DNA from 2 places in the Mesorhizobium sp. C268A genome. Region 2 is predicted to be linked to the other one. Evidence: predicted binding sites of a transcription regulator. Region 2 holds the regulator's gene; the other holds the start of a gene.

Region 1 (10,720 bases), 330 kb from region 2:
GCTACCGCGATGCGCTGGTCGCCGATTTCGGGCTGACCAACATCAGGGTGATCAAGCCCGAAGACGCAGCGCTCGAACGGGTCGATCCGACCGGCAATCTGCACCAGAGCAACACCGATGCCTGCTGCGACGTGCGCAAGGTCGAGCCGCTGGCGCGCGGCGTCGCCCCCTTCCGGGCCTGGCTGACCGGCCGCAAGCGCTTCCAGGCGGCGACGCGAGCCGCGCTGCCGGTGTTCGAGGCGGTCGGCCCGCGCGTACGCATCAATCCGCTGGCGCACTGGACGACATCCGATCAGGCCGACTACATGCGCGCGCATGCGTTGCGCGAAAATCCGCTGGTTGCGTACGGCTATCTGTCGATCGGCTGCTTCCCATGCACGCAGCCGGTGCAGCCGGGCGAAGATGCGCGCAGCGGACGCTGGGCCGGTCATGCCAAGACCGAGTGCGGCATCCATCTGTCGGGACTGGAAGTGTCGCTGACCGACGCATCCCTTTAAGCTATGGTGATATTCAGGTGAGGTTGGCCTGCAACGGCGGCTTCCGCCCGGAGGCCGCCGGTTTCGTGTGGACCGGCTTTCGCGGACTTCGATTTTGGGGCTTTTAGGAATTTTCGATGACTGAACCGACGACAGCGGAGACCCGCCTCTGGACCCGGACGGGTTTTCGCGAGGACGAGTGGACACATGCCGAAAGTGCGGATGCACTGGCGGGCAATGGCCGCTTCATCCTGCCGTTGCAGGCATTTCTCGGCCTCGATGCCGAAGTGCGGCGCTCGGCCAAGGAGCGGCTTGGCGTCGCGCTGCAGCCCGGCGACCAGCTGGAAAAGATTGTGGATCTGCTCGACCAGCTGTCGCTGGTGGCGCTGGCCTTCCCGGCCTTCAGCGACGGCCGCTCGTTTTCCAAGGGCGAATTGCTGCGCAGCCGCTACCATTTCGAGGGCGCGGTCCGCGCCACTGGCCAGGTGCTCGTCGACCAGCTGCCGCATATGCTGCGCCTCGGCTTCGACGAGTTCGAAATCTCCAACCCGGTTCTGCTGAAGCGCCTCGAAGAAGGCCGCACAGGCGGGCTGGGCCTTTACTATCAGCCGACCGAAGCGTCGGAGCCGAAGGGGCCGAAATACTCCTGGCGGCGCGTTCGCAACATCTGACGCAGCGGTAATTCGCCTGTCTTTACAAAGACTGTGATCGGGCCTTCTCCTGGCTCTCCGGACGGAAATATCCGCCGGCCGCGAGGGAGGAATCGGCGCTCATCGGCGGCAACACCAATGCACCGTCCATCATGATCGCCGAAAAGGCGCCTGACATGATCAGGGCTGCAAGGTCTGGATGCGCGAGGAGCGCAAGGCTGCCTGAGCCGGTTTTTGGAAGATGCCGCCGCGCCTTCGGTGCGGCGGTTTTTTTCTTTGTCTTACGGCATTCCCAAGCGAAAGCCCGGAAAACCGCCTCACACTTTGCTGGAATTGCTTTCAGGCCAAGGCCCGCGCTTCGCGAAACGAGATCAGCTTGCGGCGGTTCTCGTCCCACAACGCCAGCTTGACGCAGCGCAGGCTGTCGAGAAGCGTGACGCGGCCGATGCCGCGCAGTTCGGGATAGTCGCGCAGCACTTCCTGCAGCCGGTAGCCCGGCACCTTGGCCGAGAGATGGTGCACGTGATGGACGCCGATATTGCCGGTGAACCAGTTCAGCACCGGCGGCAAATCATAATAGGACGAGCCGTGCAGGGCGGCACGCTGGAATTCCCACTCTTCGTCCTTCGCCCATTCCGTCTCCTCGAACTGGTGCTGGACGTAGAACAGCCAGATTCCGGCCGATCCGGCCAGGATCACGATCGGCAAATGGACGATCAGGAAAGCGCCGGGGCCGACCAGCCAGATAAGCAGCGCTGCCGCGACCGCGATGCCGAGATTGGTGGTCATCGACGACACCCAGGGCGTCAGGCCGCCGCGCATCATGCCGACCGGCAGCCTCTGCTCGAAGATGAACAGCCAGATCGGGCCAAGGCCGAACATCACCAGGGGATGGCGGTAGAGACGATAGGCAAGGCGTCCCCGCCAAGACAGCTGCCGGTATTCAGCAACCGTCAACGTCCTGATATCGCCCATGCCGCGCTCGTCAAGATTGCCGGCGCTGGCGTGATGGGTGGCGTGCGCGCGCCGCCAGCAATCGTAAGGGGTCAGCGTCAGCACGCCGAGCGCGCGGCCGATCCAGTCGTCGGCAGTGCGGTTGGCGAAGAAGGAGCCGTGGCCGCAATCGTGCTGGATCATGAAGATCCGCACCAGAAAACCGGCGGCGGGAAGGATCAGGATCAAGCCCCACCAGTGGCCATAGGAATAGGCTGCCGAAGACAGCGCCCACAGCGTAACGAAAGGAATAAGGGTGATGGCGAGTTCAAGAGTGCTGCGTCGCCGGTCGGGCTTCTTGTAGCGCGCCAGGATCTTCAACCAGGCGCGCTTGCTGTTGGCGGCCGTCTCGGGGGAAATCATGTTCATCAGGAAGCATAGGCGGGGCGTCCCGCTGCCGCAAGGAAAAGCTCACGCAAAATTACTGCGCGTAATTGTCGCGCGATAGCATCGCTATTGACGGCGTTGGCCGCCGGCCATGCTGGCTTCTATGCCGTCCAGCCGGTCGAGCAGGTCCCGGAAACGGGCGGGAATGTCGGCCTCGGTGCGGAAGGCCGGCAAGGTGCGCAAGAAGCGCGTCGTCGCCTCGGTGCCGAACTGGCGCCTGATGTCGGCGGCGAGCTCTTCGCTTCTGTTGCCAGTATTGCGGTCCATTGTCTCAAATCCTGTGTCGGTTTCAAAACTCCTCCAAGCTTTGAATGGTTCCCCATAGCGGGGTATTGGCAAGCAAAGGCTGCCGTTACGGTAAAGTTTGAATTAATTTTGAACGTCCTTGCGCCCCGCACCAAGTCCGACGGGCTGCCCGCAACATTGCCTGCTGTGGGGCGTCCTGCTGGGCTTGCCCCTTGATTTTTGGCCGCCAAACCTCGATATCGGGCGCAAATCCAAACCATTCGAATGACGGGAAATGGCGATGAGCGACCAGACAAAAGACGAACGCGCGCCCGAGGATATCGAAACGGCCGAGGCCGAGCGCACGCAAGGCGGCATCGACGGCGACTATGAAGCGCTGGTGCGGTTGCTGAAGGAAAACGAGGAGCTGAAGGACCGCGCGCTGCGCGTCGCAGCCGAGATGGAGAATCTGCGCCGCCGCACCGCCCGCGACGTGCATGATGCGCGCGCCTATGCGGTGGCCAATTTCGCCCGCGACATGCTGTCGGTGTCGGACAATCTGCGCCGCGCGCTCGATGCTATCCCCGCCGAGGCGAAAGCGGCCGGAGATGCCGGCTTCAAGGCGCTGATCGACGGCGTCGAGATCACCGAGCGCGCCATGCTGTCGACGCTGGAACGGCATGGGGTGAAGAAGCTGGAACCGGAAGGTGAGAAGTTCGACCCGAATTTCCACCAGGCGATGTTCGAAGTGCCCAATCCCGATGTGCCGGCCAACACCGTCGTCCAGGTCGTGCAGCCGGGCTATTCGATCGGCGAGCGCGTGCTGCGGCCGGCCATGGTCGGGGTCGCCAAGGGCGGCCCCAAGATCGCGGCCACCGAAGCGCCGGTCGAGCCGGGGCCGGTGAACGAGCAGGCCGAGAAGGATGCGTGAGTAGGGTAGGCAGTAGGGAATAGGGAATAGGGAATAGGGAATAGGGAATAGGGAATAGGCAGGCGTATCAATCGCGCGGCTTAGTGTTATTCATACTTTCCCTAATTCCCAATCCCTACTACCTCATGTCCCTGACACCCATCGACCTCCTCGACTATGCCGGCGTCGCCGTCTTTGCCGCGACCGGGGCGTTGGCGGCTTCGCGCAAGCAGCTCGACATTATCGGCTTCCTGTTTCTGGCCAGCGTCACCGGCATTGGCGGCGGCACGCTTCGCGACGTCATCCTCAACCTGCCCGTCTTTTGGGTCGCCAACTCCGGCTATGTGCTGGTTTGCGCGGCGGTTGCAGTGCTGGTCTTCTTCATCGCCCACCGCGTCGAATCCCGCTGGAAATGGCTGCTCTGGCTCGACGCCATCGGATTGGCGGCCTTTTCCGTAATGGGCGCGGCCAAGGGGCTGGCCATCACCGGCTCGCCGGTCGTCTCCGTTGTTATGGGCGTGTTGACCGCCACATTTGGCGGCATCCTGCGCGATCTGCTGGCCGGCGAGCCATCGGTGCTGCTCAGGCCCGAAATCTACGTCACCGCCGCACTCGCGGGCGCCGGCCTCTACACACTTGGCGATCTTGCCGGCCTGCCGCCGCTCGCCTCGGATATTGCCGGCTTCGTCGCGGCTTTCCTGGTGCGCGGCGGCGCGCTGAAATTCGGCTGGACCTTTCCGTCCTACAAGAGCCGCCCGGGACGGCGACCGGACGATATTCCGTAGGGAGAGGGGAGAGGGAATAGGGAATAGGGAATAGGGAATAGGGAATAGTCGGTAGTCAGAAATTCGCGGCAGCCTTCACTACTGCCTACTGCCTACTGCCTACTGCCTCACGCCGCAAAGCGCTGCGCTTCCCCGCCATAATAGTTGACGTAGCGGGCGCCGATTTCCTTGACCGGCATCACCACGAACACATCGACGGTGGAGAACTCACGGTCGATGACGCAGCCGTCGCCGATGCGGGCGCCGACGCGCAGATAGCCCTTGACCAGCGGCGGCATGGCCGCGATCGCCGCCTTGGCGTTGACCGCCTCGATCGGCATCAGATCCATCGAGCAATAGCGGCCGGAGACCGCCCGCACATCCCAGGCGGAGTTGGTCCGGCAGTGATGGGCAAGGTAGGTGAGCGCCTCGGCATGCGCAGCCGGCACCGTGCCAGGGAACGAGGCACAACCGGTCATCACGCCGATCTCATAGTGGTTGATGTAGGCCCAGATGCCTTGCCACAGCGCCTCGATGGTGCGCTTCGAGCGGTATTCCGGCAGCACGCAGGAGCGGCCGAGCTCAAGGAAGCGCTGGCCGGGATGGCGGGCGATCAGCTTGGTCAGTTCGAACTCGCCTTCGGAATAGAAGCCGCCGGCGGTTGCCGCAATCTCTTGCCGCAGCAGGCGGTAAGTGCCGACGATGCGGCGATGCTCGGGGCCGGAGATCGAAGTGTCCAGCACGAGGAGATGGTCGCACAGCGGGTCGAAGCGGTCGGCGTCGCGCCGGTCCTGCGCCTGGAATAGGTCCTTCCTGGCGCCAAGCTCGTCATAAAACACCCGGTAGCGCACTTCCTGCGCGGCGGCGATCTCGGCTTCATTGCGGGCAAGCCGCACTTCGAGATTGCCGATACGGCCCAGCGGTGCGCCTGTTGCGACGGCATCGGCGTTCCGCGCGGCGAGCAAAGCGCCGCCTGCGCTGGGCCGAGTGTCACATTCCGGCATAACTGTATGCACGAGTGATTCTCCTTCGAGCCATCCCTCTTGGCACGGGGATACGGTGTAGGTGCAACAGGATTGTGACAGTACCGTGATACGGCGCGACGGGCAATACTTCGTCGGCTGGCGAAAACCCTCATTCGGCTACCTACGTGACGCGAGGATTGCGCCAGCGTCGCCTTGAAGCGCGTCGCGCTGGGGACGATTCACGCGACGCGCTTCAAGTCTTTGTTTTGTGCATGTCGTCTTCTCAAAACCGGGGCCACTTTTGAGCGACATGAATTCAGGCGGCCACCTGGCCCTCGACGGCATGGACCAGCGCGTCGGGATCGAGCGGCTTGGTGACAAAGCCGCTGGCGCCATGGGCGAGCACGGTGTGGCGGGTCTTTTCCTGGCTGTCGGCCGAAAGCACCATGATCGGAACCGGCGGCACAGCCATTTCCTCCTCGTGGCGGCGGATGGCGGCGATCGCGTCCAGCCCGTCCATGACCGGCATGTGCAAATCCATCAGCACCACATCGAAGCGATTTTTCAGCCCGGCTTCGGTCACCGCCTCGACCGCGGCCTTGCCATTGCCGACCACTTTCACGCGATGTCCCGCCTTCAAAAGCGTGGCGCGGGCAAGCATGGCGTTGATGTCGTTGTCTTCGGCGATCAGCACCGACAAACCTTGCTGGCGCCCGCCATGGGCACGAAGCGAGGACGCGCCGGTCTTTTCCGGCTTGGGCGGCGGCAAGGCAGGGGCATGACTGGTCAGCAGCACGCGCAGCAGGGTTTCGCCGCGCACCGGCCTCGCCAGGAAGGTGGCGTAGCCGCTGGTGCGGAATTCGCCAAGCATGCCGCGGTCGGTCGGCGCGATCAGCGTGATCGCCTCGCAATCGGCAAAGCCACTCTGGCGCAGGCGCTTGAGCAGTCTGCCGTCGCCGTCCTCCAGGGCCGCGTCGATCAACAGCACATCGCAATGTTCGGCGAAGGGCGTCGCCTGGGAAGCGGTTGCGGCGACGTCGACGGCGCCGCCATGGGCGCGGATGGTGCGGGCGATGGCGTCCGCCTCGACGGCGTTCTTCGACACGATCACGGCGCGCCGGCCGGCCAGGATGTTCTGCCGGTTCTGCGGTGCTTCGGTTGCTCCTGCGGCCGGGATCTCGAAGACGAATTCCGATCCCTCGCCAAGCCGGCTCGACACCGAAATGGCACCGCCCATGGCGGTCACCAGCCGCCTTGAGATAGCAAGACCGAGGCCGGCGCCGCCATGGGTGCGGGTCGAGGTGCCGTCGGACTGTTCGAATTCCTCGAAGATGCGCTCCATGTCGTCTTCGCGCAGGCCAGGGCCGGTGTCGGCGACGGTGAAGCAGATGCGGTCGCTGGTCTCGGTGCGGGCCCGTGCAACCGAAACCAGCACGCCGCCGGTGTCGGTGAACTTGATCGCATTGCCGATCAGGTTGAGCAGCACCTGCCTGACTCTTCCCGGATCGGCCATGATCATCTGTGGCACGTCGGGCTCGACATGACAGCCGAGGCCGATGTTCTTGGCGAAGGCTTTGGCCGCCATCAGTTCGATGATGTTGTCGGCGATTTCGCGCAGCGATGTCGGCTGCGGCTCCGGGTCGAAACGGCCGGCCTCTATCTTGGAATAGTCGAGCAAATCCTCGATGAGCGCCAAAAGGGCGCTGGCCGAGGTCGAGACAGCGCCGACATAGGTGCGCTGCTCGGGCGACAGATTGGTGTCAGCCAGAAGCTTGGCCATGCCCATGATGCCGTTCATCGGCGTGCGGATCTCATGGCTGACGGTGGCGAGGAAGCGCGACTTGGCCTGGCTGGCATATTCGGCGCGCTCGCGCGCGGTGATCAGCGAGGATTCGGCGCGTTTGCGCGCGGTGATGTCGCGGGCAATCGCCCGGTGCGAGACGGCGCCGCTATCCTTGTCGCGTACCGACAGTTCGATCCACGAGAACCAGCGCGGACCGTTCGGGGTGCGTATGGAGACGTCGGTGGAACTCAGGCATTCATGATCGGAAAAGGCGGCGTCGGGGACGATGCCGACATCGATGCCGTGTTCGGCGAGGGTCCTGCCGGCAAGGTCGCGTTGGTCGGTTCCGACGAGGCTGGCGAAAACCTTGTTGGCGTAGACGATGTGGCCGTCGCGGTCGCGGTGGACGACGAGATCGCCGAGCGCATCAATCAGCCCGCGAAAACGCTCCTCGCTCTCCTGCATCTCCCACATGCGGTCGGCCAGCGTCTCGATTTCGGCGCGGCTACGGGCCGCGGTTTCGTCGAGCAAGGCCGCCGCGCGGCGGACGGTGCGCCGGCTGCGCAGGTGCATGGCGACGCCGGCAAGGCCTGTTGCCAGCAGGCCGAGGGTGATGAAGATCGGCGCACCGGTGAGGTGGGAGAGGCCCGCCAGCACGACACTGGCGACCACCGTCAGGAACGGCAGGCCCTCGGACGTGGCGCGCGGCAAATCCGGCGCCAGAGGCGGCGGCGCAACACGCTGCCGCTTCGCCGTCGCCGGACTCGGCCCGTCGACGCTTTCGGCACGGCTCTTCTCTTTCCTGGCGGACTCCGCGATCATGCGGAACTCCTTGCCAGATAGAGATTATGGAAAAGCGCGGCGGATCGTTCGAATTTTAGCGGTCATGCATTTTTGGCGGTTTTCCGCATCGCCTGATCTTTTCCGAAACCTGATTCCCTTTCGGGATCATGCTTCGGGAGCCTCACATATCGACAACCACGCGGCCCCTGATCTTGCCCTCGACGATGTCATGGGCGGCGGTGATGATGCCGTCGAAGCCGATGGTCGTGGACAGGCCGACGAGCTTCTTGAGGTCGAGATCGGCGCCGATGCGGCGCCAGGCCTCCAGGCGTACCGCCTTTGGGGCCATCACCGAATCGATGCCGAGCAGCGAGACGCCGCGCAGGATGAACGGGGCAACGCTCGAAGGCAGGTCCATGCCGCCAGCCAGGCCGCAGGCGGCGACCGCGCCGCCATAGGCGGTCATCGACAGCACATTGGCCAGCGTGTGGCTGCCGACGGCGTCGATGCCGCCAGCCCAGCGTTCCTTGGCCAATGGTTTTGCCGGTTGGGAGAGCTCGTCGCGCGAAATCACTTCGGCGGCGCCGAGGTCGATCAGATAGGGACTCTCGGCGCTGCGGCCGGTCGAGGCAATGGCGTGGTAGCCGAGGCTGGACAGGAGCGAGACCGCGACCGAACCGACGCCGCCGGCGGCACCCGTCACCACCACCGGGCCGCGATCGGGCAGGATGCCGTGCCGCTCCAGCGCCATGACGCACAGCATCGCCGTATAGCCGGCGGTGCCGACCGCCATCGCATCGTGGGCGCTGATGCCGTCGGGCAACGGCACCAGCCAGTCGCCGTTGACGCGGGCGCGCCCGGCATAGGCGCCGAAATGCGTTTCGCCGACACCCCAGCCGTTGAGGATCACCTGATCACCCTTGCGCCAGTCGGCATGCGAGGAAGAAATCACCGTGCCGGCGAAATCGATGCCCGGCACCAGCGGCCAGCGGCGGATCACCGGCGCCTTGCCTGTGATGGCCAGCCCGTCCTTGTAGTTGACGGTCGTCGCCTTGACCGCGACGGTGACATCACCTTCCATCAAATCGGCTTCGCTGAAATCGACGATCTCAACCGACTGCTTCTTTTCGGCGTCGCGCGAAACGAGGATGGCTTTGAAGGTTTCAGGCATCTCTTCTCCTCGGCTTCGCAAAGGCTGGCGGTCGGCATTGGCTGGCTCTGGCCGAACTGTGCGGCGACCGCCCGGCGAGGTCAATTGGTCAAAAGAGTCGGGCCGTCAGGCTTCTGGGCCTTGCGGCTTGGCCTCGCGCCGCCAGCCGATGAACTCGTCGAAGACGACCAGCGCCGCGCCGACCGAAATGAAGGCATCGGCAAGGTTGAAGACGGCGAAGGACCATACCGGCGTGTGGAACAATATATAGTCGATGACGTGGCCGTAGACGGCGCGGTCGATCAGATTGCCGATCGCGCCGCCGATGATCAGGGCAAAGCCGATGCGGGCCAGCACATGGCCGGAGGGCGTGCGCGTCGCCAGATAAAGCACGAAGGCAACGACCACGACCGCGATGACGACCAGGCCGGTGTCGCCGAAGGACGAGAACATCGAGAAGGCGATGCCGGTATTGTAGGTGCGAAACAGCGCCAGGAATGGCACCAGGTCGAGCTTTTCCTGGAAGACGAGGCCGGTCTCGATCAGATGCTTTATCCACTGGTCGAGCGCGATTGCCACCACCACCAGCAGCGCATAGGGAGACCATGATTTCACGATGTGGCGTCCTCGGGGGCAAGTTTCAGCGCGCCGCGCCGGATCTCGAACAGCATGATTCCGGTGGCGACCGCCAAATTGAGTGAATCGGCGCGGCCGGCCTGCGGAATCCGCAGCAGCCGGTCGCAGCTTTCCGCCAGATTGTCGAGCAGGCCCTGCTGCTCATTGCCCATCATCAAGAGCACCGGTCCTCGGGAGAAATCGACCGAGCGGTAGTCGACCGCACCCTTCAGATGGGTGCCGACCACCAGGCCCGAGAAGCTGTTTCGCCAAGCCAGAAATGCTTCCGGCGTCGCCTTGGTCACCGGCACGGCGAAGATCGAGCCCATGGTGGCGCGCACGGTCTCGACAGAAAAAGGATCGGTAGTCTCGCCGACCAGGATGACGCCCTTGGCGCCGACGGCATCGACGGTGCGGATGACGGTGCCGAGATTGCCGGGATCGCGCACCCGGTCGAGCGCCACCCAGACGTCGCCGTCGTGAGCGCGGATGTCTCTTAGCGGCAGCAGTTTTTGCCGGAAGACGCCGACCACCATTTGCGGATTGTCACGGCGGGTGATGGCGACCAGCACTTTTTCGGACACTTCGAGCACGGTGCCGCCGGCGGCAACCGTGCGCGCCGCCACCTTTTCGACCGCCGCATTGCCGCGTCCGGCCTTGGCGAAGACCAGCGTCCTGATCGACCAGCCGAGGTCGAGGGCGTCGATGACCAGCTTCAGCCCTTCGGCCATGAAGGCGTTCTGCTGGTCGCGGAATTTCTTCTGGGCGAGCGCCTTGATGTCCTTGATCAGCGGATTGGCAAGGCTGGTGACTTCCTTGACCTGCCCGGGCGCACCTGCGTGCCGCTCATTCATTCGGGACTCCCGGGCATTCAGGTCTCCCGGGCATTCAGGCCACCCAGCGCGAAAACAGCGATGTCGACAGCGCCCGGCCGGCGGATTGCTCGCGGATGATCAGTTCGCCTGATTCAACGGTGCCGCCCATGCCGGCAAAAGTGTCGCGCATCAAGGCATGGATGG
Region 2 (10,720 bases):
TCCCGCTACTCGCCGGCACGCTCTACATCGCCGCCGTCGCGCTTCTGGTCGCAGTGCCGGTCGGGCTGATGTCGGCGGTCTACATGTCCGAATACGCCTCGCGCAGCGTCCGGTCGGTGGTCAAGCCCGCGCTTGAACTGCTGGCCGGCATCCCGACCATCGTCTACGGCATCTTCGCCGTGGTCACGCTCGGACCGTTCTTGCGCGACCTGTCGGCGGCACTCACCGGCGGCTCGCCCTTCATCCAGGGCCAGAGCATCTTCACCGCCGGCCTGGTGATGGGCGTCATGCTGATCCCGGTCGTGTCCTCTTTGTCCGACGACATCATCACCGCGGTGCCGCGCGCAATGCGTGACGGCTCGCTCGGCCTCGGCGCCACGCGCTCCGAGACGATCAAGCGGGTGATCCTGCCGGCGGCACTGCCCGGCATCGTCGGCGCCATCCTGTTGACGGCGTCGCGCGCCATCGGCGAGACGATGATCGTCGTGCTGGCGGCGGGCGTCGCCGCCAATCTGACGGCCAATCCGTTCGAGGCGATGACGACCATCACTGTCAAGATCGTCAACCAGCTGACCGGCGATCTCGAGTTCAACTCGCCGCAGACGCTGGTCGCCTTCGCGCTCGGCCTGACGCTGTTCGCGCTGACGCTGGTGATGAACATCGTCGCCCTCTACATTGTGCGCAAGTACCGGGAGCAGTACGAATGACCGACATCCCCCTGGACACGATGGCGGGTGCCGTCGCGCGTCCGCGCCGCGACATCGGGCTGAAGGCGCGCTATGCCGCCGAACGCCGGTTCCGCATCTATGGCGTGATTGCGATCTCGGTGGGCCTGGCGTTCCTGGCCATCATGTTGATCACCATCGTCTCGAAAGGCTACACCGCCTTCTGGCAGACGACGGTGACGCTTCCGATCACCTTCGATGAGAAGGTCATCGACCCCTCGAACAAGCGTGCCACAGACCCGAATGTGCTGATCAAGGCGAACTATCCCAAGCTCGCCGAAAACGCGCTGGTGGCCAAGCTCGGCATCGATCCGGCCAACAAGCCGATGATGCTGAAGCTCAAGGGCTTCCTGTCGGAAGGCGCCCGCGTCCAGCTGCGCGACATCGTCTCCGCCGATCCGTCGGTGATCGGCACGACGCGTGACGTCGACATCCTGGCCGCCGCCAATCTCGACTCGGCCTTCAAGGGCCAGATCGACCTCGGCGTCGATGAAGCGCGCCGCAAGGTGTCCAACCAGCAGATCGACTGGATGAACAAGCTCAAAGCCGAAGGCGCGATGGCCGAGCATTTCAACACCGGCCTGTTCAGCTATGGCGCCTCCAGCCGGCCCGAGACGTCGGGCATGGGCGTGGCCATCATCGGGTCGTTCTACATGATGGTGATCGTGCTTTTGCTGGCGCTGCCGATCGGCGTCGCCGCCTCGATCTATCTCGAGGAATTCGCCAAGAAGAACCGCTTTACGGACCTGATCGAAGTCAACATCAACAATCTCGCGGCGGTGCCGTCGATCGTCTTCGGTCTGCTTGGCCTTGCCGTGTTCATCAACTTCCTCGGCATGCCGCGCTCGGCTTCCTTCGTCGGCGGCCTGGTGCTGACCTTGATGACATTGCCGACCATAATCATCGCCACGCGCGCCGCCCTCGCCGCGGTGCCGCCGTCGATCCGCTCGGCGGCACTCGGCCTCGGCGCCTCCAAGATGCAGATGGTGTTCCACCACATCCTGCCGCTTGCCGCCCCAGGCATCCTTACCGGCACCATCATCGGCCTGGCGCGTGCGCTCGGCGAGACAGCACCGCTGCTCTTGATCGGCATGGTCGCTTTCGTCGCCGATTATCCGGCGACGCCTTTCGATCCGGCGACCGCGCTGCCGGTGCAGATCTATATGTGGGCAAACGAGGCTGAGCGCGCTTTTGTCGAGCGCATGTCCGGCGCCATCATCATCCTGCTCGTCTTCCTCATGGCCATGAACATCACCGCGATCGTGCTCCGGCGCCGGTTCGAGCGGCGCTGGTAGAAAAAAGGCAATTTGGTATGAACATCATGACCGAACAGTCCCTTGAGAATGCAGTGGGCGACAAAATGAACGCCAAGTCGAACGAAGTCATCAAGATGCGCGGCGACAAGGTCGGCGTCTTCTACGGCGAGAAGCAGGCGTTGTTCGACGTCAATCTCGACGTCCGACAGAACCAGGTGACGGCGCTGATCGGCCCGTCCGGCTGCGGCAAGTCGACCTTCCTGCGCTGCCTCAACCGCATGAACGACACCATCGATTCGGCGCGGGTGACCGGCAAGATCACGCTCGATGAAGACGACATCTACGACAAGAACATCGATGTCGTCGAACTGCGCGCCCGCGTCGGCATGGTGTTCCAGAAACCCAACCCGTTCCCGAAGTCGATCTACGAGAACGTCGCCTACGGCCCGCGCATCCATGGGCTGGCCAAGCGCAAGTCCGACATGGACCAGATCGTCGAGCAGAGCCTTAAGAAGGCTGCGATCTGGAACGAGGTCAAGGACCGCCTGCAGGAGCCCGGCACCGGCCTGTCCGGCGGCCAGCAGCAGCGCCTGTGCATCGCGCGCGCCATCGCCGTGTCGCCGGAGGTGATCCTGATGGACGAGCCCTGCTCGGCGCTCGATCCGATCGCCACCGCCCGTGTCGAGGAGCTGATCGACGAACTGCGCCAGAACTACACGATCGTCATCGTCACCCACTCGATGCAGCAGGCGGCGCGCGTGTCGCAGCGTACAGCGATGTTCCATCTCGGCTATCTCGTCGAGGAGGGCGCCACCGACAAGATGTTCACCAACCCCGACGACAAGCGCACCCAAGACTACATTACCGGCCGCTTCGGCTGAGCCGTCCGGCGGGTGAATTTTCAGGCACGAGGACCAAGATCATGGGTGAACATACCGTCGCCTCCTTCGATGAAGAGCTCGGGCAGATCAGCAAGCTGATCCGCGACATGGGCGATCTGGCCGGCTCGATGGTCAGCGGCTCGACCAGGGCGCTGCTCAATTCGGACAATGCGCTGGCACAGCGTGTCGTTTCCGACGACGCCATCATGGATGCGCGCCAGCGCGAACTGGACGACCGCGCCATCACGCTGATCGCCAAGCGCCAGCCGATGGCCAACGATCTGCGCGCCGTGGTCGGCTCGATCCGCATGGCCGGCGACCTCGAGCGCATCGGCGATCTCGCCAAGAACATCGCCAAACGCGTCGGCACCGTGGGCTTGAGCGTCACGCCGCGCGACCTCTCGCACTCCATCGATGCCATGGCGCAACTGGTGCTGATCCAGGTGCAAGGCGTCGTCGAGGAATATGCCGCCACCGATGCGGCAGCGCTTGCAAAACTCAGGAATGACGACGAGCGCATCGACGTCAAATACACGTCCGTGTTTCGTGAGCTCTTGACCTACATGATGGAAGACCCTCGCAACATCACCGCCTGCACGCATCTCTTGTTCTGCGCCAAGAATCTTGAGCGCATCGGCGATCATGTCACCAACATCGCCGAAAATGCGTATTATGTGCTGACCGGCCAGCAATTGCCCGCCAATCGTCCGAAGCAGGACGAGACGGCGATGGCCACGCCGGCCTGATGAGGGTGAACTGCCTATGATCGCGCCACGCATCATGGTCGTGGAGGACGAGGAGCCGCTAGGCGTGCTCCTCCGCTACAACCTCGAATCCGAAGGCTATCAAGTCGAGGTGGTGACACGCGGCGACGAGGCCGAGATCCGCCTGCAGGAAAACGTGCCCGATCTCCTGGTGCTCGACTGGATGGTGCCCGCTGTTTCCGGCATCGAGCTCTGCCGGCGGCTTAGAGTGCGGCCCGAAACCGAGCGGCTGCCGATCATCATGCTGACCGCGCGCGGTGAGGAAAGCGATCGCGTGCGCGGCCTGTCCACCGGCGCCGACGACTATCTGGTCAAGCCATTCTCGACGCCGGAGTTCATGGCGCGCGTGAAGGCGCTGCTGCGCCGGGCCAAGCCGGAAGTGCTGTCCAGCGTGCTCAAGGTCGGCGACATCGTGCTCGACCGCGAGTCGCACCGTGTCTACCGCAAGAAGAGCGAGATCAGGCTCGGACCGACCGAGTTCCGGCTGCTCGAATTCATGATGCGCCATCCCGGCCGCGTGTTCTCGCGCAGCCAACTGCTCGACAATGTCTGGGGCGAGACGATCTATATAGACGAGCGAACCGTCGACGTGCATGTCGGGCGGCTGCGCAAGGCCGTCAACAACGGCCGCATGCCGGATGTCATCCGTACCATTCGCGGCGCCGGCTACGCGATCAGGGAAGACTAGGATCCTGCGCGTCGCGCCGTTGCCGGCCATTCACGCGACATGCTTGCCGGATTTGGGCTGAATACCCGGCGCAAAAATCTCCTGGTCGACGAAGCCGAGCGCGCGCGTGGCACAGCCTTCGCGGATCAGCGGCAGCTCGTTGGGCTCGGTGTCGAAGGAGATCGACTTCGAGTGCTGGCCGCCGGCGGTCTGGGCGATCGCTTCGCGCAATGCCGGTTCGATCAGGTCGAACGCGGCGGCGCTGACGCCGACCATGGCGACGGGGGCCGGGTCGATCAGCGCAAACAGGCTGCCGAGGCCGAAGCCGAGCGCCTCACCGGCCCTGCGATAGGCTTCGCGCTCCGGTCCGTCCGTCTCTCGCGCACGAGCGGCCAGCGCCCGCATATCAGCGTCGCCGATATCGACCGGCTCGGCATCCTCGCCCATCATTTTGGCGCTGCGCCAGATGGCGTAGTTTCCGGCATAGGCTTCCACGCAGCCGCGCCGCCCGCAGCGGCAGAGCGCGCCGCCCGGACGGTGGATCATGTGGCCGAACTCGCCGCCCGAGGAATGGGTGCCGGTGAACAGTTCGCCTTTCAGCACCAGCCCCATGCCGATGCCGTGCGACAAGAGGATCGCGATGAAATTGTCGCGGTAGCGCTCGGGCTGGCGCCATTGCAGGGCCACCGCCATCATATTGCAGTCGTTCTCCATGGTGGCAGGAATGCCGAATTCCGCTTCCAACATGTCGGCGAAGGCAATGTCGGTCAGTGGCGTGATTGGCGACCACAGCATGGCCCGCGCCTGCGAATCGGTGATGCCCTGGATGCCCATGGCAATGCGGGCGATGCTCTGGACATCGAGGTCCGGGTCCGCGAGACGCCGCCCGACGATTGCTACGCATTCGCCGATCAGCTCGTCGCGCGGCATGGTCAGCGTGTCGAGCCGGCGCTGTTCTTCCGCGACCACCTGGCCGGCATAGTCGATGACGGTGACGGAGAGGAAGTTCAGCGACAGCACCACGGTCATGACCGCCGCCGCTTCCGGGTTGAGGCCAAGGCCGACCTGCGGCCGGCCGCGTTTCAGCGAGCCGGTCTCGCCAGGCTTGCCTTCAATCAGGATGCCTTCTTGAATTAGATCAGACGAGATTGCCGATATCGTCGAATGGCTGAGGCCGGTGGTCGCCGCAATCTCGGTCCGCGACGGCTGGCCGGCCCGGCGCACGGCCGAAATCACCATCGCACGGTTGCGACGGCGCAGATCGTCGTGGCGGATCCCAACCGACATTTGTTTTCCTCCCGGCCTCCTCGCGCCTCATGATAGTGAAGGCGTTCGACGGCACCAGCCAAATATTGGCAGACGCCGGCAGCCCTGTCATTGTTTATTGCGGACCTCGAAAAAAATCGGCAAGGCCATCAGAATCCATCAGCATCGATGTTGACAGCGCCTTATCATTGAACCAGTATTTTTTCGAGGCTCGAAAAAATAGGGCCTCTGTGTGCCGGCCCTCGGGCCAGTTTTGTCGCGCCGCACGCGGCGCAGGGAGGATTATGATGAACAGATTTGCAGCCGCCATGCTGGCGGGTGTCGCCATGTCGCTGGCGCTGATGTCGGTCGCGCAGGCGAAGGACAAGGTCATCGGCGTGTCGTGGTCGAACTTCCAGGAAGAGCGCTGGAAGACCGACGAGGCGGCGATGAAAACGGCGATCGAGGCTGCCGGCGACAAGTACATTTCCGCCGACGCGCAGTCCAATCCCGGCAAGCAGCTGACCGACGTCGAAAGCCTGATCTCGCAGGGCGCCAACTCGCTGATCATCCTGGCGCAGGACGCCTCGGCCATCGGCCCGGCGGTGCAGAAGGCGCTGGACGAAGGCATTCCGGTCGTCGGCTATGACCGCCTGATCGAGAACAAGGACGTCTTCTACCTGACCTTCGACAACAAGGAAGTCGGCCGCATGCAGGCCCGCGAAGTGTTCAAGGCGAAGCCCGAAGGCAACTATGTCTTCATCAAGGGCTCTGGCTCGGATCCGAATGCCGATTTCCTGTTCTCGGGCTCGATGGAAGTGCTCAAGGAAGCCATCGACTCGGGCAAGATCAAGAATGTCGGCGAGGCCTATACCGATGGCTGGCTGCCGGCCAACGCGCAAAAGAACATGGAACAGTTCCTGACCGCCAATGACAACAAGGTCGATGCCGTGGTTGCGGCGAATGACGGCACAGCCGGCGGCGTTGTCGCCGCGCTGACGGCGCAGGGCCTTGCAGGAACGGTTCCGGTCTCGGGCCAGGACGGCGACCATGCCGCTCTGAACCGCATCGCACTCGGCACGCAGACGGTGTCGGTGTGGAAGGACGCGCGCGAACTCGGCAAGAACGCCGCCGAGATCGCCTCGCAGCTTGCCGATGGCAAGAAGACGGGCGACATTGCCGGCGCCAAGGACTTCACCACGCCTGGCGGCAACACCGTCAAGTCGCTGTTCCTGACCCCCGTCGCGATCACCAAGGACAACCTCAACGTCGTCATCGACGCCGGCTGGATCAAGAAGGACGAAGTCTGCACAGGCGTCGCCGCCGGCAGCGTCGCGGCTTGCAACTGATCTCGACGACTTGAAGAAATGAGGCGCCGCGGCTGTCAAGCCGCGGCGTTTTCTCTACGAGAATTGTGTGTTTCCGCCATCGGCGGCAAACTTCTAGGCTGTGGTCCGGCATCCGCGCCAGACGGCAAGCCGCTGGAGGACATCATGACCGACACGACCTCAAATCCGCAGGCCGATACGGCACGAGCGTCTGAACTCGGCGCGGTCGCCCGGTTCCTGAAAGCGACCGAGCTCGACACGCGCATGCTCGGCATGGTCGGCGCGCTGCTGGTCATCTGGGTCGGCATACATATCCTGTCGGGTGGGCTTTTCCTGACGCCGCGCAATCTTTGGAACCTGTCGGTGCAGACGTCCTCGGTCGCGATCATGGCGACCGGCATGGTACTGGTCATCGTCATGCGCAACATCGACCTTTCGGTGGGCTCCGTCGAAGGCGTGATCGGCATGATCATGGGCGTAGCACAGGCCGAATTCCTCATTCGCGTCATCGGCTTCCAGCTTGGAAACCCCTGGCTCTGGATCGTCGCGCTTGCCGCCGGCGTGGTGCTTGGTCTGCTGATCGGCGCGTTCCAGGGCTTCATCATCGCCTATATGCAGGTTCCGGCCTTCATCGTGACGCTTGGTGGCCTGCTGGTCTGGCGCGGCATGGCATGGCTCATCACCAGCGGGCGCACGGTCGCGCCACTCGACGCCACCTTCCAGCTGATGGGCGGCGGACCACGCGGCTCGATTGGCGCCGCTGCCAGCTGGATGGTCGGCATCGTCGCCTGCGCGGCGGTCGCCTTCGCGCTGCTCAACGGTCGCTCGCAGCGCAAGCGCTTCAGCTTTCCACTGCGCCCCGTCTGGGCCGAGACCTTGCTTGGCGTGGTCGCTTGCGCGGCCATCCTCGGCGCCGTGTGGATCGCCAATTCCTATCCATGGCCGATCGGCATCGTGCGCCTGTACGCACAGCAGAACGGCATCACCGTTCCCGAAGGCGGGCTGTTCATCGCGCATGGCATCGCCATACCGGTGCTGATGGCGGTGATTGTCGGCATCATCATGACGTTCATCACCAAGCGCACGCGTTTCGGCCGCTATGTCTTCGCCATCGGGGGCAATCCGGAGGCAGCGGAACTCGCCGGCATCAACACGCGCTGGGTGACCATGAAGGTGTTCATGATCATGGGTGTGCTGGCTGCAATCAGCGCGGCGATCTCGTCGGCCCGTCTCAATGCGTCAACCAATGCGCTGGGCACACTGGACGAGCTTTTGGTGATCGCGGCCGCTGTCATCGGCGGCACGTCGCTCGCGGGCGGCGCCGGAACGGTGATGGGCGCCATGCTCGGCGCGCTACTGATGCAGTCGCTGCAATCCGGCATGGTGCTGCTCGGCATCGACTCGCCGCTGCAGAGCATTGTCGTTGGCGCTGTCCTGGTCATCGCCGTCTGGCTCGACACCGTCTACCGCAAGCGCGTCTAGGGAGGAACGATTATGGAAAAAACTGCTCCCACCGGTACGCCACTGATCGACATGCGCAACATCTCGATCGCGTTCGGTGGCATTCGCGCCGTCGACGATGCGTCCATCGATCTTTTCCCGGGCGAAGTGGTGGCGCTGCTTGGCCACAACGGCGCCGGTAAGTCGACGCTGATCAAGATCCTGTCGGGCGCCTACAAGCGCGATGCCGGCCAGATCTTGGTCAACGGCCAGGAGGCCTCGATCTCCAATCCGCGCGACGCCAAGAAATACGGCATCGAAACGATCTACCAGACGCTTGCGCTGGCCGACAATGTCGACGCTGCCGCCAACCTCTTCCTCGGCCGCGAACTGATGACCGCGTGGGGGACACTCGACGATGTCGCCATGGAGGCCGAGGCGCGCAAGGTGATGGGCCGGCTCAATCCGCGCTTCCAGCGGTTCAAGGAGCCGGTAATCAAGCTCTCGGGCGGCCAGCGCCAGTCGGTGGCGATCGCACGCGCCATCCTGTTCAACGCCCGCATCCTGATCATGGACGAACCGACGGCCGCGCTTGGGCCGCAGGAGACGGCGCAGGTCGGCGAACTGGTCAAGCAGCTCAAGGCCGACGGCATCGGCATTTTCCTGATCAGCCACGACATTCACGACGTGTTCGAGCTTGCCGACCGAGTCTGCGTAATGAAGAACGGCCAGGTCGTCGGCACCGCGCGCACCACCGATGTGACCCAGGACGAAGTGCTCGGCATGATCATCCTGGGAAAGTGCCCGCCCGGCGCCATTCCCGGTCCGGGTGCGCTGAAGATCGCGGCCTGAGACCACGCTATCGTCAGCTGTCATGTTCACTGATGCTCGAGATCGATAAGCCGGCTAAATATGCATGATATGCCAGCTGTCATTATGGCTTGGCCGCGCCATTGTCTTGCCGCGGCGACTTGCCCATAAAGGTCGCGAACCGTCCATGGGCCTGCGTTGAAGAAGTTTTTCCCGATCCTTGCCTTCATTGCCGTTGCACTGATCAGCCTGACGATGGCGGGCTTCGCCTATTTCGCGACCCAGGAAGCGGCGCGCATCAAGTTCGAGGCGACGGCCGACGACGCGCTCAACCGCATCGAAAGCCGTATCGATCTGCATCTGTCACTGCTGCGCTCGACGCAGGCGCTGTTCGACGCCCGCAATGGCGAGATTTCAGGTAGCGAATTCAAGGCCTTCTTCAGCGCCCTCGATGTCGATAACAATTTCGCCGGCCTGCGCGGCATCGGCTATCTCAGGCTGGCCAAGACCGGTGACGAAGCGGCGGTCGAGCGCGACATGTTGCGCGACCGCGGCGCCGCCCACACGGTCTATCCGGACACGACACAGCCATGGCGCACGCCCGTCGTGCTGTTCGAGCCGCTCGACCCTGCCAACGAATCCACCATCGGCTACGACATGTTCACCGAGCCGGTGCGGCGCGAGGCGATCGAAAAAGCGCTGGCCGATGACGCACAGCACGCAAGCGGTCTGGTCCAGCTCGGCCAGGATACTGGCGCGGCGCAGACCTTTACCGGCTTCCTGGTCTTCGTCAGGCTCAATGTAGAAACCGCGCCGGATGGTATCAATGCGTCCAGATCATCGACATCAGGCCTTCTCTACGCGGCCTTCCGCGCCCGCGACCTGTTCCAGACCGCGCTCAGCCGCACGCCTTTGCTGCCGGTCAACACCGCAGTCTATGACGGCACGGCGGACGCCGACAATCTTCTGTTCCAGTCCGAAACGCCGCCGGCCGCGAGCTTTGGCGACAGGCTGTTGGTGACGCGCAAGATCATCGTCGCCGGTCGGCCGTGGACGGTGCTGTTTCGGCCGACAAGTGCATTTTCGCAACCGTCCTCGCGCGCCATTCCGGTCATGCTCGGGCTGTTCGGCCTGCTTCTGGCCGGCGCCATCGCGTTGGTGGCCCGCTACCAGGAGCGCGCCTACGACGCCAAGTCGCTGCTGCATGAAACGACGGAAAAAAGCCTGCTCGAAAAGGATTTGATGCTGCAGGAGATGAAGCATCGGATCAAGAATTCGATCACGCGGGTGCTGGCGATTGCGCGCCAGACGGCAGCGCAAGCAACCGACGTGAAGGAGTTCTCAACTTCCTTCTCGGCCCGCCTGCAGGCAATGGCGGCTTCCCAGGATATGCTGACGCGTTCGCGCTGGCAGAAGGCCGATCTTGGCGACCTGCTGCGCATCGAGCTCGGCCAGGTGTTCGGCAAGGAGCTTCCGGAAGGGATATTGTCAGGGCCTCAGGTGCTGCTCGACGAGAGGACGACGCAGGCGCTTGGCCTTACCTTTCACGAACTGGCGACGAATGCGCTGAAATATGGCGAGGCCGGCAATTCCGTGGGTGCGCT

Evidence for each region. The regulator PhoB, encoded in region 2, activates phosphate uptake and scavenging genes when phosphate is short. The targets are predictions, from matches to a motif close to TGTCATNNANCTGTCAT.
Region 1: olsB (l-ornithine N(alpha)-acyltransferase) is a predicted target of PhoB. The motif match lies at 5,473-5,489, and genes of this name have one in related genera.

What each region holds. Positions count from the first base shown of each region.
Region 1 covers NZ_JAMYVX010000001.1:4,379,184-4,389,903, forward strand. The annotation lists gene NKL06_RS21345 (phosphoadenylyl-sulfate reductase) at 1-497, shown strand, start outside; gene NKL06_RS21350 (DUF934 domain-containing protein) at 614-1,147, shown strand; gene NKL06_RS21355 (fatty acid desaturase) at 1,466-2,488, opposite strand; gene NKL06_RS21360 (hypothetical protein) at 2,573-2,773, opposite strand; gene grpE (nucleotide exchange factor GrpE) at 3,033-3,662, shown strand; gene NKL06_RS21370 (TRIC cation channel family protein) at 3,788-4,426, shown strand; gene olsB (l-ornithine N(alpha)-acyltransferase) at 4,534-5,409, opposite strand; gene NKL06_RS21380 (response regulator) at 5,687-7,975, opposite strand; gene acuI (acrylyl-CoA reductase (NADPH)) at 8,118-9,107, opposite strand; gene lspA (signal peptidase II) at 9,213-9,701, opposite strand; gene NKL06_RS21395 (TrmH family RNA methyltransferase) at 9,698-10,555, opposite strand; gene NKL06_RS21400 (RsmD family RNA methyltransferase) at 10,590-10,720, opposite strand, start outside.
Region 2 covers NZ_JAMYVX010000001.1:4,047,400-4,058,119, forward strand. The annotation lists gene pstC (phosphate ABC transporter permease subunit PstC) at 1-707, shown strand, start outside; gene pstA (phosphate ABC transporter permease PstA) at 704-2,020, shown strand; gene pstB (phosphate ABC transporter ATP-binding protein PstB) at 2,038-2,862, shown strand; gene phoU (phosphate signaling complex protein PhoU) at 2,904-3,608, shown strand; gene phoB (phosphate regulon transcriptional regulator PhoB) at 3,625-4,314, shown strand; gene NKL06_RS19775 (ROK family protein) at 4,345-5,580, opposite strand; gene xylF (D-xylose ABC transporter substrate-binding protein) at 5,847-6,887, shown strand; gene NKL06_RS19785 (sugar ABC transporter permease) at 7,032-8,348, shown strand; gene NKL06_RS19790 (ATP-binding cassette domain-containing protein) at 8,361-9,158, shown strand; gene NKL06_RS19795 (CHASE domain-containing protein) at 9,315-10,720, shown strand, end outside.